One region of the Streptomyces sp. NPDC033180 genome, then DNA from elsewhere that is predicted to be linked to it. Evidence: riboswitches for the same ligand, from Rfam matches in the RefSeq annotation. Region 1 holds a riboswitch; each other region holds the start of a gene.
What was found. Region 1 has a riboswitch for cobalamin ahead of ACZ5WE_RS02420 (ABC transporter substrate-binding protein). Riboswitches for the same ligand answer to the same signal wherever they lie in the genome.
Positions count from the first base shown of each region.

Region 2: another riboswitch for cobalamin. It lies ahead of ACZ5WE_RS23990 (energy-coupling factor ABC transporter permease); the one in region 1 lies ahead of ACZ5WE_RS02420 (ABC transporter substrate-binding protein).
Region 3: another riboswitch for cobalamin. It lies ahead of metE (5-methyltetrahydropteroyltriglutamate--homocysteine S-methyltransferase); the one in region 1 lies ahead of ACZ5WE_RS02420 (ABC transporter substrate-binding protein).

Region 1 covers NZ_JBVIPU010000001.1:514,381-518,838, forward strand. The annotation lists gene ACZ5WE_RS02410 (ABC transporter ATP-binding protein) at 1-117, opposite strand, end outside; gene ACZ5WE_RS02415 (FecCD family ABC transporter permease) at 114-1,130, opposite strand; gene ACZ5WE_RS02420 (ABC transporter substrate-binding protein) at 1,238-2,263, opposite strand; cobalamin riboswitch at 2,378-2,563, opposite strand; gene ACZ5WE_RS02425 (VOC family protein) at 2,596-3,075, opposite strand; gene ACZ5WE_RS02430 (helix-turn-helix transcriptional regulator) at 3,081-3,947, opposite strand; gene ACZ5WE_RS02435 (HAD family hydrolase) at 4,155-4,458, shown strand, end outside.
Region 2 covers NZ_JBVIPU010000009.1:103,073-107,530, reverse strand. The annotation lists gene tsaD (tRNA (adenosine(37)-N6)-threonylcarbamoyltransferase complex transferase subunit TsaD) at 1-200, shown strand, start outside; gene ACZ5WE_RS24000 (GNAT family N-acetyltransferase) at 200-793, shown strand; partial or broken gene ACZ5WE_RS23995 (enoyl-CoA hydratase-related protein) at 834-1,183, shown strand; cobalamin riboswitch at 1,357-1,539, shown strand; gene ACZ5WE_RS23990 (energy-coupling factor ABC transporter permease) at 1,570-2,295, shown strand; gene ACZ5WE_RS23985 (energy-coupling factor ABC transporter substrate-binding protein) at 2,295-2,675, shown strand; gene cbiQ (cobalt ECF transporter T component CbiQ) at 2,682-3,431, shown strand; gene ACZ5WE_RS23975 (energy-coupling factor ABC transporter ATP-binding protein) at 3,428-4,318, shown strand; gene ACZ5WE_RS23970 (MDR family MFS transporter) at 4,307-4,458, opposite strand, start outside.
Region 3 covers NZ_JBVIPU010000009.1:113,328-117,785, reverse strand. The annotation lists gene ACZ5WE_RS24035 (MarR family winged helix-turn-helix transcriptional regulator) at 163-657, shown strand; gene metE (5-methyltetrahydropteroyltriglutamate--homocysteine S-methyltransferase) at 688-3,009, opposite strand; cobalamin riboswitch at 3,173-3,390, opposite strand; gene ACZ5WE_RS24025 (3-hydroxybutyryl-CoA dehydrogenase) at 3,614-4,458, opposite strand, start outside.

The DNA.
Region 1 (4,458 bases):
CAGGCCGACCGTGGCTCCGGGGGGCGGGGCCAGGGTCACGCCGTCGATGATGAGGTGGCCCGCTGTTGTTCTGGTGACCCGGTCCGCCCGTAGACCGGATTCGGTGCGCGGGGTCATGTCGTCTTCCTCGTGCGGTAGAGGACCAGGACGAATGCCGGGACTCCGATCAGGGACGTCACCACCCCCACGGGGACCTCCTGGGGGTCGAGGACCGTGCGGGCCAGCGTGTCCACCCACACCAGGAACACGGCGCCCGCGAGCGCCGTGACCGGGAGCAGGCGCGCGTGCCCGGAGCCGACCAGGGCGCGGGCCGCGTGCGGCAGGACCAGGCCCACGAAACCGATGGCGCCCGCGCTGCTGACCAGCGCCGCCGTCAGCAGGGCCGTGGTGGACAGGAGGATCAGCCGGATACGGGCCACGTGGACGCCCAGCGTCGCCGCCGCGTCCTGGCCGAAGACAAAGGCATCCAGGGTGCGGGCCTGCGTCAGGCAGATCGCGAGGGCGATCAAGAGCACCGCCGCGCACAGCCAGACCTCCGTCCAGCCCACCCCGCTCAACGAACCGAGCAGCCAGAACAGGACACTCCGCGTCGTCTCCGCGTCGCCCGACGTCAGGATCACGAACGAGGTGAGCGCCGAGAACAACTGCATCGCCGCCACACCGGACAGCACCACCCTGTCGGCGCTCGCGCCCAGGGTGTGGCTGAGCAGCAGGACCAGTGCGAAGGAGCAGACGGCTCCGACGAAGGCGCCCGCCGAGACCGAAACCACTCCCCCGCCCACCCCCAGGACGACGATCGCGACCGCGCCCGTGGACGCCCCCGAGGAGACGCCGAGCACGAAGGGATCGGCGAGTGGATTGCGCAGGACGGACTGGAGGACCGTGCCGCAGACGGCGAGGCCCGCGCCGCAGACCGCCGCGAGGAGCGTGCGCGGCATGCGCAGGTTCCAGACGATGCCGTCCCGGATGGGCGTCAGCCGCGCCTCTCCCCAGCCGAGGTGGGCCGCGACCGCCGACCACACGTCCGGTACGGAGATGTCCGCGGGGCCGATGGTGACGGCCACCGCCACGGAGAGGGGGAGGGCGGCAAGGCCTGCCGTCCAGAGCACCACGTGACGCCAGAACACCATGTGACGCCGGAGCACCATGTGACGCCGGAGCACCACGCGACGCCGGAGCACCACGCGACGCCGGAGCAGCTTGTGGCGTATGCCGCCCGGGGCGCCCGCGGCACCCGTCACTTGGCGAGACCGAACTCGCGCAACGCGTCGGCGACTTGCTCCATGCCGTCCACCGTGCGGATCGTCGGGTTCATGGCCTGGCCGCTCAGCAGCACGTACCGCTTCTTCTTCACGGCGGTCAGGTTCTTGGTGACCGGGTTGGATTCCAGGAACTCGATCTTCTTCTTCGCGCTCTCGGCCGTCTGCGACTTGCGGGTGAGGTCGCCGATGACCAGGACGTCCGGGTCGCGGTCCGCCACCGTCTCCCAGTTGATCTGGGGCCACTCGTCCCGGGTGTCGTCGAAGACGTTCTTCACGCCGAGTTCACGCGTGATGATGCCCGGGGCTCCGCAGCAGCCCGCGATGTAGGGCGCGTCGGAGTTGGCGAACCAGTAGAGGAGCGTCGTGTCGGACGCGTCAGCCTTCTTGATCGCCCTACTCGCCTTCGCCACCCTGCCCTTCAGGTCCGCGATCAGCCGTTCCCCGCGCTTCTCGACCCCGAACGCCTTGGCCAGGTCCCGCACTTCGCCGTACACCGTGCCCATGGTCAGCGTCTCGACGCGGCGGCCGTCGCCGTCGCCGCTGTTGTCCTTGCCCGCGCAGTCCGAGGGCGAGACATAGGCGGGTACGCCGAGTTCGGTGAACTTGGCGCGGTCGGCGACGCCGCCCTTGCTGACCGTCGCCAGGAAGGAAGCGGTCACGAAGTCCGGTTCCTGGGCGAGGACCTTCTCGAAGGAGGGGTAGCTGTCGGCGAGCCGGTCGACCTTGGCGTTGTCCTTCTCCAGACCCTTGAGCACCGGATCCGTCCAGGTGCCGGTGCCGGCCATGCGGTCCGCGAGGCCGAGCGAGAGCAGGATTTCCGTGGAGCCCTGGTCGAGGGAGACCGCCCGCCGCGGCGGCGCCTTGATCTCCGCCTTCTTGCCGCAGGAGGTGAGGGTCAGTGGGTAGCCCTCGGCCTTCCCGCCCCCGCCGGAGGTGGTCGAAGAGCCGCCTCCGCACGAGGTCAGCGTGACGGCCAGGGCCGCGGCGAGGAGGACGGGCACTCGTACACGACGGGCCGAACTACGTACACGACGGGCGGTGGAGGACACACGATCCCTTGAGTCTCACGGCTCATACGCGGAGCCTGGCCTGCTTCGTCACCTCCGCCGCCCGGTGCGCGGGCGAAGGTGCCAGCAGGTCTTCGGACTCGGGGATCGGCCGGGCGGGGCGCCTTCCCAGGCGTCCGTGGACGCCCAGTGGCCGTGGCCCCGCCCGTTCCCCCTCACCGCTGCGCGTCAGTTCCGGATTCGCACCGGATTCCCTGGCCCTGGTGTGGGTTGACTGGCGCTCGCAAGCTATCACGCGGGGTCACGCCGCCTGCCATCACGCGAGGTCAGGACGCCTTCTCGGGCCTCGGTGCGCCGCGGTAGGTGCCGAAGGACCACTTGTTGCCCTCGGGGTCGGCGATCCCGAACTCCCTGCTGCCGTAGGGCTGGTCCTCGATCTCACGGATGATCTTCACCCCCGCGGCGGTGAGCCGCTGGTAGAGGTCGTCCACGTGGTCGGTGACGACGTACGCGCCGAAGGTGCCCGGCTGCAGGCACCACTCCTGGGACTTCTCGTCGTACGAGCCGAGCATGATGGCGCCGCCTTCGGGCCAGTCGAGCTCGGCGTGGGCCACGCGGTCGCCGTCCTCGTAGACGGCGGTGCGCAGGAAGCCGACCGTGCCGACCAGGAAGTCGATCAGGGCGGGGGCGTCGTGGGCCTGGAGCGTCGGCCAGACGTCGGGGGCACGCCCGGCGGAGGCGGAGGCGGACGTCGAGGTTGAGGTGGTGCTCGGCTGGGGCTGCGGCTGGTTCTCGGTGGTGTTCATGGGACCTACTCTTCGCCCCCGCCATGGCTCCCGGCTTGGATATTCCGGCACTCCTCGGCCAGCCAGCCGCTGGGGCTCACGCCGGTGTACTGCTGGAAGTCCCGCACCAGGTGGGAGTGGTCGTAGTAACCGCAGTCCGCGGCGACGCGGGCCAGGTCGGGGGCTGCGCCCGCCGCGACAGGGCGTACGACGGCGTTGCGTGCGCGCTGGAAGCGCATCAGGCGTCCTGCCTGCTTGGGGGTCAGGCCCGTCTCGGCGCGGAAGAGCGTGGTGAGGCGGCGTTCGCTGAGCGCGACGTGCCGGGAGAGTCCGCGCAGGGTGCCGACGCCCCGGTGCCGGGCGAGCCAGGCCCAGGCCTCGGCGACCTCGGGGCGTACGGATCCCGCGGTCCGGTCATCGGCCGCGCGCTGCCTCAAGTAGGCGGACAGGGAGGCGAACCGCTCCTCCCAGCTGCCCTGCTCGCACAACAGCTCCCGTACGTCGACGGCGCGGCGTCCCATCACCTCCGCGCCGGGGGTCAGCAGGTCGCCGGCCAGTTCCGCGGCCGGTACGCCGAACAGGGCGCGGGCGGCGAGCGGGTGCACGGCGAGCTGGATGCCCGCCTCGTGCTCGGGCCTGACGACGTACGCCGGGGACTGGTGCAGGCCGCCGAGGACGATGTCCGTGCGGGTGGCGTCGCGGCCGCCCGCCTGCTCGGGGGTGAGGCCGGTGACGACGGGGCCGTCCAGCGAGAAGATCAGCGTCAGGTACGGGGACGGCAGGCCGCGGTGCAGGCCGGGCAGCTCGCCCTTCGTGCGGTAGCCGACGGCGGACACCACCATGCCGTCGAGCCGCGGTGCGGCCCGGACGAACTCCCGGGAGACGCTCTCCATGCCTTCCAGTATGCGATGGACGCCGCTCCGAAGCAGGTCCGAAGGCAGGCCCGAAAGCCTGCCGGGCGTCCGACTCGCCTACCCGCGCACGGGCGTCCCATGCCCGTTCCGTCCAGTGATGCCGATCATGGGAATCCGCCGCCTGACCTCATACGATGACCCGCCGCTCCGGACGGGGCGCAGACCGCTCTCAGGGGGCACACAACCATGGCAGTAAAGGCAAAAGGCAAGCTGGCCGTCATCGGCACGGCGGGCGCGCTCACCGCGGCCGTACTCGCGGGCACGGCGTTCTGGCCGAGCACGGACGCGACGGCGGCGGACGCCTCCGCGAGGTCGGCCAGGACGGCGGCCAAGGCCGCGGCCGAGCTGAAGCACTGGCCCAAGCCGGTCGCGGCGAAGCTGGGCAAGGTCATCGCGAAGAACGAGGACAAGGGCGCGTACGCCGTCTTCGACGCGGACAACACGACGTACCGCAACGACCTGGAGGAGTCCCTCCTGCCCTTCCTGGAGA
Region 2 (4,458 bases), on a different contig from region 1:
GGTGCGCCGCCGCCGGGGTGCGGCTGCGCGTGCCCCCGATGACCCTGTGCACGGACAACGGCGCGATGATCGCCGCCGTCGGCGATCTGCTCGTGCGCGCCGGTGCCGAGCCCGCTCCCTGGGACGTGTCGATCGACCCGTCAGCCCCGCTGGCGTACGCGGCCCTGCAGCCGAGGGCGGCCGCGGCGAGGGCGGCCTGATGACGGCGGTCGTCCGGCTCCTGCGCGGCGAGCAACTGCTCGCGCACATCGACGCCTTGTGCACCGTCTATGCCGAAGCCTTCCGCGTGCCGCCCTGGTACGAGGACGAGGAGAGGGTGGCGGAGTTCGCGGTCCGGCTCGCGGGCGACGTACGGCGCCCCGGCTTCACCGCGGCCATCGCCCTTGAGGGGACGGACATCGCCGGGTTCACCACCGGGTGGACCACGCCCGACCCCTTTCCCGCCGACCGCTGTTACCCGCAGGCGGTGGCCGGACTCGGCGCCGAGCGCGCCCTGTCGTGGCTGTGCGGAGCCCGTGAGATAGACGAACTCGCCGTGCGCCCCACCGCGCAGGGCACCGGAATCGGGGCCGCACTCCTTGGGGCGATGGCCGCCGGTGCTCCCGACGACCGTGTCTGGCTGCTGACTTCGGTCCGGTCGGCGCAGGCCATGAGCTTCTACGACCGTCAGGGCTGGACCCAGGCGACGCATCCCTCTCCAGACGGCAAGGGCGTCGTGGTCTTCCTCGGGCCACGTCATCCCGCCCGGACTCTCGCGCTGTGCGGCGGGGAGGGGCGGGTCCCGACACTGTGACCGGGGAGTGTGCTGCCATCCACACGGCACTGGCGAAGTCCGAAGCTACCTGGACATGTACCTCAGCGACTGGTTCGCCGCATGGGACCGGCTGGGGGTGCTGCGTACCCCGACGGTCGTGGCCGTCTCCGGCTGTGCGCTCGGTGGCGGCTGGTGCCCGCCGACGAACTCCTCACAGAGGCCCTCTCCGTCGCGGAGACCGTCGCGGGGATGTCCCTGCCCGTCGCGATGATGGCGAAGGAAGCGGTGTCCCGCGCCTTCGAGACGACCCTCGCGGAGGGCGTGCGCTTCGAACGCAGCTTGTTCCACGCCGTGTTCGCGACCGCGGACCAGAGGGAGGGCATGGCCGCATGCGTCGAGAAGCGGCCCCCCGGCTTCACACACTCCTGAGACGGGGTGCTGAGCCGGTGGCGGTTCCCCGGCCTCCTGGGGAACGTGGCGCGTGCCGACCGCGCACGGGCCGAGGCACCTGGGCTGACCAGGGGCGTACGCCCTGGTCGTGTGCGCTCGCGCGTGCGACAGGTGGGGTGGTCCCGCAAGTTGTCAGTTGACTCGATTGCGCACTAGGGTCGCCACGCCTTGGTGCTCGGGAAATCGGTGTGATGCCGGTGCGGCCCTCGCCACTGTGATCGGGAAGTCCGGCTCCAGCCCTCGCGGCAGCCACTGGGTACGCGCGTACCCGGGAAGGCGGAGTCCGGTCGGTACGACCCGTCAGCCAGGAGACCGGCCAAGGCGCGTTGTCCATCCACGAGGTGCTGGAGAGGGTCTGCTTAGCCATGCACATAGCCGAGGGTTTCCTCCCACCGGCGCACGCGATCGCCTGGGGCGTTGCGTCCACGCCGTTTGTCGTCCACGGAGTCCGCTCCCTCACCCGTGAGGTCAAGGAACACCCGGAGAGCACCCTGCTCCTGGGCGCCTCCGGAGCCTTCACTTTTGTCCTTTCCGCGCTGAAAATCCCATCCGTCACGGGCAGTTGCTCGCATCCGACGGGGACCGGGCTCGGCGCGATCCTGTTCCGGCCGCCGATCATGACGGTGCTTGGCACCATCACGCTGCTGTTCCAGGCACTGCTGCTCGCCCACGGCGGGCTCACCACACTCGGCGCCAACGTCTTCTCCATGGCGATCATCGGGCCATGGGCCGGATACGCCGTCTACCGGCTCCTGAAGCGGTATGACGTGCCGCTCATGGTCGCCGTGTTCTTCGGGGCGTTCGTCGCCGACCTGTCCACGTACTGCGTCACCAGCGTCCAGCTCGCCATGGCCTTCCCCGACCCCGGCAGCGGATTCCTCGGCGCCCTGGGCAAGTTCGGCGGCATCTTCGCCGTCACGCAGATCCCCCTCGCGGTCAGCGAGGGGCTGCTCACCGTCATCGTGATGCGGCTGCTCGTGCAGTCCAGCAAGGGCGAGCTCACGCGGCTCGGCGTGCTGCTCCAGGGCAAGCGGCAGGGCCCGAAGACGGTCGAGACGACCAAGACGACGGAGACGGGGGCCAGCGCCTGATGAGTCGGAACGCGAAGATCAACACTCTGCTCCTCCTCATCGTCGCCGCCCTCGCGGTGCTGCCGTTGGCGCTCGGGCTCGGCGACGACGAGAAGGAGCCGTTCGCCGGGGCCGACGCCCAGGCCGAGACCGCGATCACGGAGATCAAGCCGGATTACGAGCCGTGGTTCTCACCGCTGTACGAACCCCCCTCCGGAGAGGTCGAGTCGGCGCTCTTCGCGCTGCAGGCGGCGCTGGGCGCGGGTGTCCTCGCGTACTACTTCGGTCTGCGCAAGGGGCGCCGCCAGGGCGCGGAGATCGCGCGGGCCGAAACCGAGGGGGCGCCCGCGGAGAAGACCGCTGACGCTCAGAGCACCCGGGCCGACACCGAACAGGTCTGACCCCCCTTGCTGCCCATCGACGCGGCGGCGCACAGCAGTCGCTGGCGCCGCCGCCACCCCGTGGACAAGGCCGTGCTCGGGCTCGGCCTCACGGTCGTGGCCGTGTCCCTGCCGCCCTGGCCGGGTGCCGCCCTCGTCCTCGTCGCCGCGCTCGCCGTGCTGCTCGGGCCCGCCGGAGTGCCGCCGCGCACACTGTGGCGTGCCTACCGCGTACCGCTCGGCTTCTGCGTCACCGGCGCCCTGACCCTGCTCGTCCAACTCGGCGGACCCGAAGGGTTCGTCACGCTCGCCGACGGCGGACCCGCGCGGGCGGCCGGACTGCTCCTGCGCACATCGGCGGCCTCGCTCGGCGTCCTGCTGTTCGCCTTCACCACGCCTCTGTCGGACCTGCTGCCCCGCCTGGTGAGGGCGGGTGTACCGGCGCCGGTCGTCGACGTGGCACTCGTCATGTACCGGATGAGCTTCCTGCTCCTGGACTCCATGAGCCGGATCCGGCAGGCGCAGGCCGCGCGCCTCGGCCACACCACCCGGGCCGCCACCTGGCGCTCCCTCGGCGGACTTGGCGCCACCGCGTTTGTGCGGGCCTTCGACCGGGCGGGCCGGCTCCAGGCCGGGCTCGCCGGCCGCGGGTACGACGGAACCCTGCGGGTGCTCGTGCCCGACGCCCGGATCTCACGGAGCTTCGTGGCCGCCAGCACGGTCCTCCTCATGGGCCTGGTGGCCCTCACCCTCGTACTGGAAAGGCTTCTTCCATGAGCGAGCCGAGCGAGCCCAGCGCTCCTCGCGAGCCGAGCGGGCCCTTGGTCGCTCTGCGCGGCGCTTCCTACGCGTACGACGACGGGCCCACCGTGCTCAGCGGTCTGGACTTCGACGTCACCGAGGGCCGTGCGCTCGCGCTCCTCGGCCGCAACGGCAGCGGCAAGACCACCCTGATGCGGCTACTGAGCGGCGGACTGCGCCCGGACCAGGGCGAGTTGACGCTCGGGGGTGCTCCCGTGACATACGACCGCAAGGGGCTCACCCGGCTGCGCACCACCGTTCAGCTGGTCGTCCAGGACCCCGACGACCAGCTGTTCGCCGCATCGGTCGAGCAGGACGTGTCCTTCGGGCCGCTGAATCTGGGGCTGCCGGACGGCGAGGTGCGCGCCCGCGTCGCAGAGGCGCTCGCCGCGCTCGACATCAGCGCCCTGGCGGACCGCCCCACCCACCTCCTCTCCTACGGTCAGCGGAAGCGGACGGCCATCGCGGGTGCCGTGGCGATGCGCCCCCGCGTCCTGATCCTCGACGAGCCGACCGCGGGGCTCGACCCCGACGGCCAGGAACGCCTCCTGGCCACTCTGCAAGGCCTGCGGGACGCGGGGACGACGGTGGTGATGGCCACCCACGACGTGGACCTGGCCCTGCGCTGGGCCGACGACGCGGCGCTTCTCACGCCGTCGGGAGTGCGCACGGGACCGGTGGCGCGGATGCTCGCCCAGCAAGAACTCCTGGCCCAGGCGGGCCTCCGCCTGCCGTGGGGAATCGCCGTCACGGAACTGCTGCGGACGAAGGGCCTGCTGGCCGGGGCGGAAGACGGCCCGCGCACGCCCGAGGAGCTGGCGGCTTACATGGCTTCGGTAGTGCCTGGCGCTTCAGCGGGCTGACCGGCGCGGGGCACGGTCGGGCAGGAGCGTCATGGCCAGGAGCGGGATCGCGGCGAGGGCGAGCCACGGCGCCCAGGGGGGCAGCCCTGCGTCCAGGAGCGAGCCCGTCGCCGCGCTGCCCGCCAGGACGATCAGGCCGG
Region 3 (4,458 bases), on a different contig from region 1:
GGGGAACACGACTCCGGTCGGCATCGGCCCGCAGAAAGGAAGCCGAGATAGACGATTGTTGTCGTCAATGATTGTTTCCAACATCGGTAATGCGGCGTGCCGGACACTGCCAGCGGTGACCGCCGACTGCCCGCGAACCACCGACCAGGGAGAGCGCACCTCATGACCAGCCGGAAGACCACCGCCGAGCCCGTGGAGGAAGGATCCGTCGACGAGGGTGCGCCCTGGATGCGGGGCCTGCACGCGGATGCGGGCTATCTGCTCTACCGCCTCGGCCTGCGCTCGGGTCAGCTCTTCAACGCGGCGCTCCAGAGATCGGGCCTGCGCCTGCGCCATTACGCGCTGCTGCGCTACCTGGCCACCGTGGAGGGCGCGGCACAGCGCGAGCTGAGCGAGGAGCTCGGCTACGACCCCAGCGCGATCGTCGGCCTGGTCGACGACCTGGAACGCCTCGGCTTCGTCGACCGCCGACCCGCCCCCGACGACCGCCGCCGCCGCATCGTCGCCCTCGCCCCGGCGGGCCACGACTTCCTACGGGACTCCGAGGGGGCGGCCCGGGGGGTCACTGACGAACTCCTGTCCCCGCTCGGGCCCGAGGAGCGGGAGACGTTGCATGTGCTGCTTTCGCGGATGGCGCATACGGGGGGCGAGGTCTGACCCCCCCCGCATGCGCCGGGATCGTTCGGGTCAGGTCCCCGAGGCCAGCTCCGCCCTCACCTCGCGGGCCGCCGCGACCAGGCTCTCCAGGGAGGCCTTGGTTTCGGGCCAGCCGCGGGTCTTGAGGCCGCAGTCCGGGTTCACCCACAGGCGTTCGGCGGGGATGGCCTCAAGTCCCTTGCGCAGCAAGGCCGCTGCTTCCTCGGTGCTCGGTACGCGCGGGGAGTGGATGTCGTAGACCCCGGGGCCCGCCTCCCGCGGGTAGCCGTGTTCGGCCAGCTCGCGGGCCACCTGCATGTGTGAGCGTGCCGCCTCCAGGCTGATGACGTCGGCGTCGAGGTCGTCGATGGCCTGGACGATGTCGCCGAACTCGGCGTAGCACATGTGGGTGTGGATCTGTGTGTCCGGTCGGACGCCGCTGGTGGTGAGGCGGAAGGACTCCGTGGCCCAGTCCAGGTACGCGGCGTGCTCGGCGGTGCGCAGCGGCAGCGTCTCGCGCAGCGCGGGCTCGTCCACCTGGATGACCGAAGTCCCCGCCGCCTCCAGGTCGTTGACCTCGTCGCGCAGGGCGAGGGCCACCTGACGTGCCGTGTCACCGAGCGGTTGGTCGTCGCGGACGAAGGACCAGGCGAGCATGGTGACGGGGCCGGTGAGCATGCCCTTCACGGGGCGGTCGGTGAGCGAGTTGGCGTACGACGTCCAGCGCACCGTCATCGGTTCGGGGCGTGAGATGTCACCCGCGAGGACCGGCGGGCGCACATAGCGGGTGCCGTACGACTGGACCCAGCCGTGCTGCGTGGCGAGATAGCCGGTGAGCTGCTCGGCGAAGTACTGCACCATGTCGTTGCGTTCGGGCTCACCGTGCACCAGGACGTCGATGCCCGCCTTCTCCTGGAAGGCGAGGACCTCGCGGATCTCCGAGCGGATGCGCTCTTCGTAGCCGTCCGTGTCGATGCGGCCCGCACGCAAGTCGGCCCGCGCCGTGCGCAGTTCGGCGGTCTGCGGGAACGAGCCGATGGTGGTCGTGGGAAGGAGCGGCAGACCGAGGCGGGTCCGCTGGGCCGCCGCACGCTCCGGATAGGCGTGCGCACGGCGGGCGTCGGCGCCCGTGACGGCGGCGACGCGGGAGCGTACGGCCGGGTCATGGGTCAGAGCCGAGCCCGAGCGGGACGCCAGATCGGCGCGGTTGGCGGACAGTTCGGCCGCGATGGCCCCCGTGCCCTGGGCCAGGCCGCGGGCCAGCGTGGCGATCTCGGTGGTCTTCTGATGGGCGAAGGCCAGCCAGCGGGCGATCTGCGGGTCGATGTCACGCTCGGCGGTGGAGTCCAGCGGGACGTGCAGCAGGGAGCAGGACGCGCAGACGTCGACCCGGTCGGCGAGGCCCAGGAGCGTGCCCAGGGTGGAAAGGGACTTCTCCAGGTCGTTGATCCAGATGTTGCGGCCGTTGACGACGCCCGCGACCAGCCGCTTGCCGGGCAGCCCGCCGACGGCGGCGAGATCCTCGAGCTGGCCGGCGGCGGACTCCGTGAAGTCCAGGGCGAGGCCCTCGACCGGAGCCTTGGCGAGCACGGGCAGCGCCTCGCCGAGCCTGCCGAAGTAGGAGGCGACGAGCAGCTTCGGACGGTCGGTGAGAGCGCCCAGGTCGCGGTACGCGCGGGCAACGGTGTTGAGTTCGGCCGGGGTGCGGTCCTGGACCAGGGCGGGCTCGTCGAGCTGCACCCACTCGGCGCCCGCAGCGCGCAGGTCGGCGAGGACCTCCGCGTACACGGGCAGCAGGCGGTCGAGCAGCGTCAGCGGCTCGAAGTCGGCGGCCACGCCGGGCGCGGGCTTGGCGAGCAGCAGATAGGTGACCGGGCCGACAAGGACGGGACGGGCGGCGAGGCCGAGCGCGACGGCCTCCCTGAGCTCGTCCACCTGCTTGGTGGAGTCGGAGGTGAAGACGGTGTCGGGGCCCAGCTCCGGCACGAGGTAGTGGTAGTTGGTGTCGAACCACTTGGTCATCTCGAGCGGCGCCACGTCCTGGGTGCCGCGGGCCATCGCGAAGTAGCCGTCGAGCGCGTCGGTGTCGACGGCCTCGCGGTGCCGCAGCGGGACGGCTCCGACCATGACGCTGGTGTCCAGGACGTGGTCGTAGTACGAGAAGTCACCGGTCGGCACTTCGTGGATGCCGGCGTCGGTCAGGCGCCGCCAGGTGGACCGGCGCAGCTGCGCCGCGGTCTCCCGGAGGGTGTCGGCGGTGACGCGGCCCTTCCAATAGCCCTCGACGGCCTTCTTCAGTTCCCGGTCGGGGCCCTGGCGGGGGTAGCCGTACACGGTGGACCGTGCTGCCGGGGCTGCGGACTTCGCTGTCACGGAAATCTCCTTCGCGAGATGACTCCTGAGGATCCCGGGGACGGGACACGGACGCGAAGGGATGACGAACCGGGCGGACCGAACGCACGCCACCGGCGTGGTGCTCCACCTGATCTGTACGCCGACCCGCCCACGAGGTCACCGGGATGTCCGCGCGTGAGGGATCACGCACGGGCAACGGGCAGGTCTTCGGACTCGCGGGCACACCTGCCGAGGCAGATTCCTACTGGCCGTCGCTTCCCGGACCCGGGCTCGGATCCAGTGCGTATGACGGCGGTCGTTCCCACTCACCGCTGCGGGGCAGTCCCGGATTCCCACCGGGTTCCCTCTTGCGACGCGTCTGCCTGGCGGGCAGGGCGAACCAGCTGCACCGATCAGGCTAGAGGGTGGTCGGCTTCTTGGGCAGTACTGATCACATTCCGGACCGTGAGGTGAGACACGGGCCCGTGGGCGGGGCGGGCACATGGGTGGGGCGGGCACATGGGCGGGGCGGGCACATGGGCGGGGCGGGCACGTGAAGGGGCGCGGAACAGATCACCACTCTGTTCCGCGCCCCGCTCACAGCAGCCGCGGGCCCCTCAGCCCGGCGGCGGACCCGGGCCCCTCAGCCCCGGTCGTAGAGGTGGAACCCGCGTCCGCTCTTGCGGCCGAGCAGCCCCGCTTCGACCATGCGCGAGAGCAGCGGCGGCGGGGCGTACAGGGGTTCCTTGAACTCTTCGTAGAGAGATGCCGCGATGGAGGCGACCGTGTCCAGGCCGATCAGGTCCGCCAGCTTGAGCGGGCCCATCGGGTGTGCGCAGCCGAGCTCCATGCCCGCGTCCACGTCGGCCGCCGTCGCGAAGCCGGACTCCGTCATGCGGATCGCCGAGAGGAGGTAGGGCACGAGCAGCGCGTTGACGACGAAACCCGCCCTGTCCTTGGACCGCACGACCGTCTTGCCCAGCGTGTACGTGGCGAAGTCCTCGACGGCGGCGACGGTCTGCGCGGCTGTGTGCAGCGAGGAGACGACCTCGACCAGGGGAAGGACGGGTGCGGGGTTGAAGAAGTGCAGTCCGATGACGCGGTCGGCCCGATGGGTCGCCATGCCCAGCCGCATGACCGGGATGGAGGAGGTGTTGGTGGCGAGGATCGCCCCGGGGTCCTCGACGACCTTGTCCAGGGCGGCGAAGATCTCCGTCTTCGCCGCCGTGTCCTCGACCACCGCCTCGACGACGAGGTGGCGGTCGGCCAGGTCGTCCAGGCTGCCGGTGACGACCATGCGGGCCAGGGCGTCCTCGGCGTCGGCGCGGTCCAACGTGCCGCGTTGGACGGCGCGTTCGAGTGACGTGGCAACGCGTTCGCGGGCGGCGCGGGCGGCGAGGGCGTCGGCCTCGCACACCACGGTGTCGAGGCCGGCGCGGGCGCACACCTCGGCGATTCCGGCGCCCATCCGGCCCCCGCCCACCACAC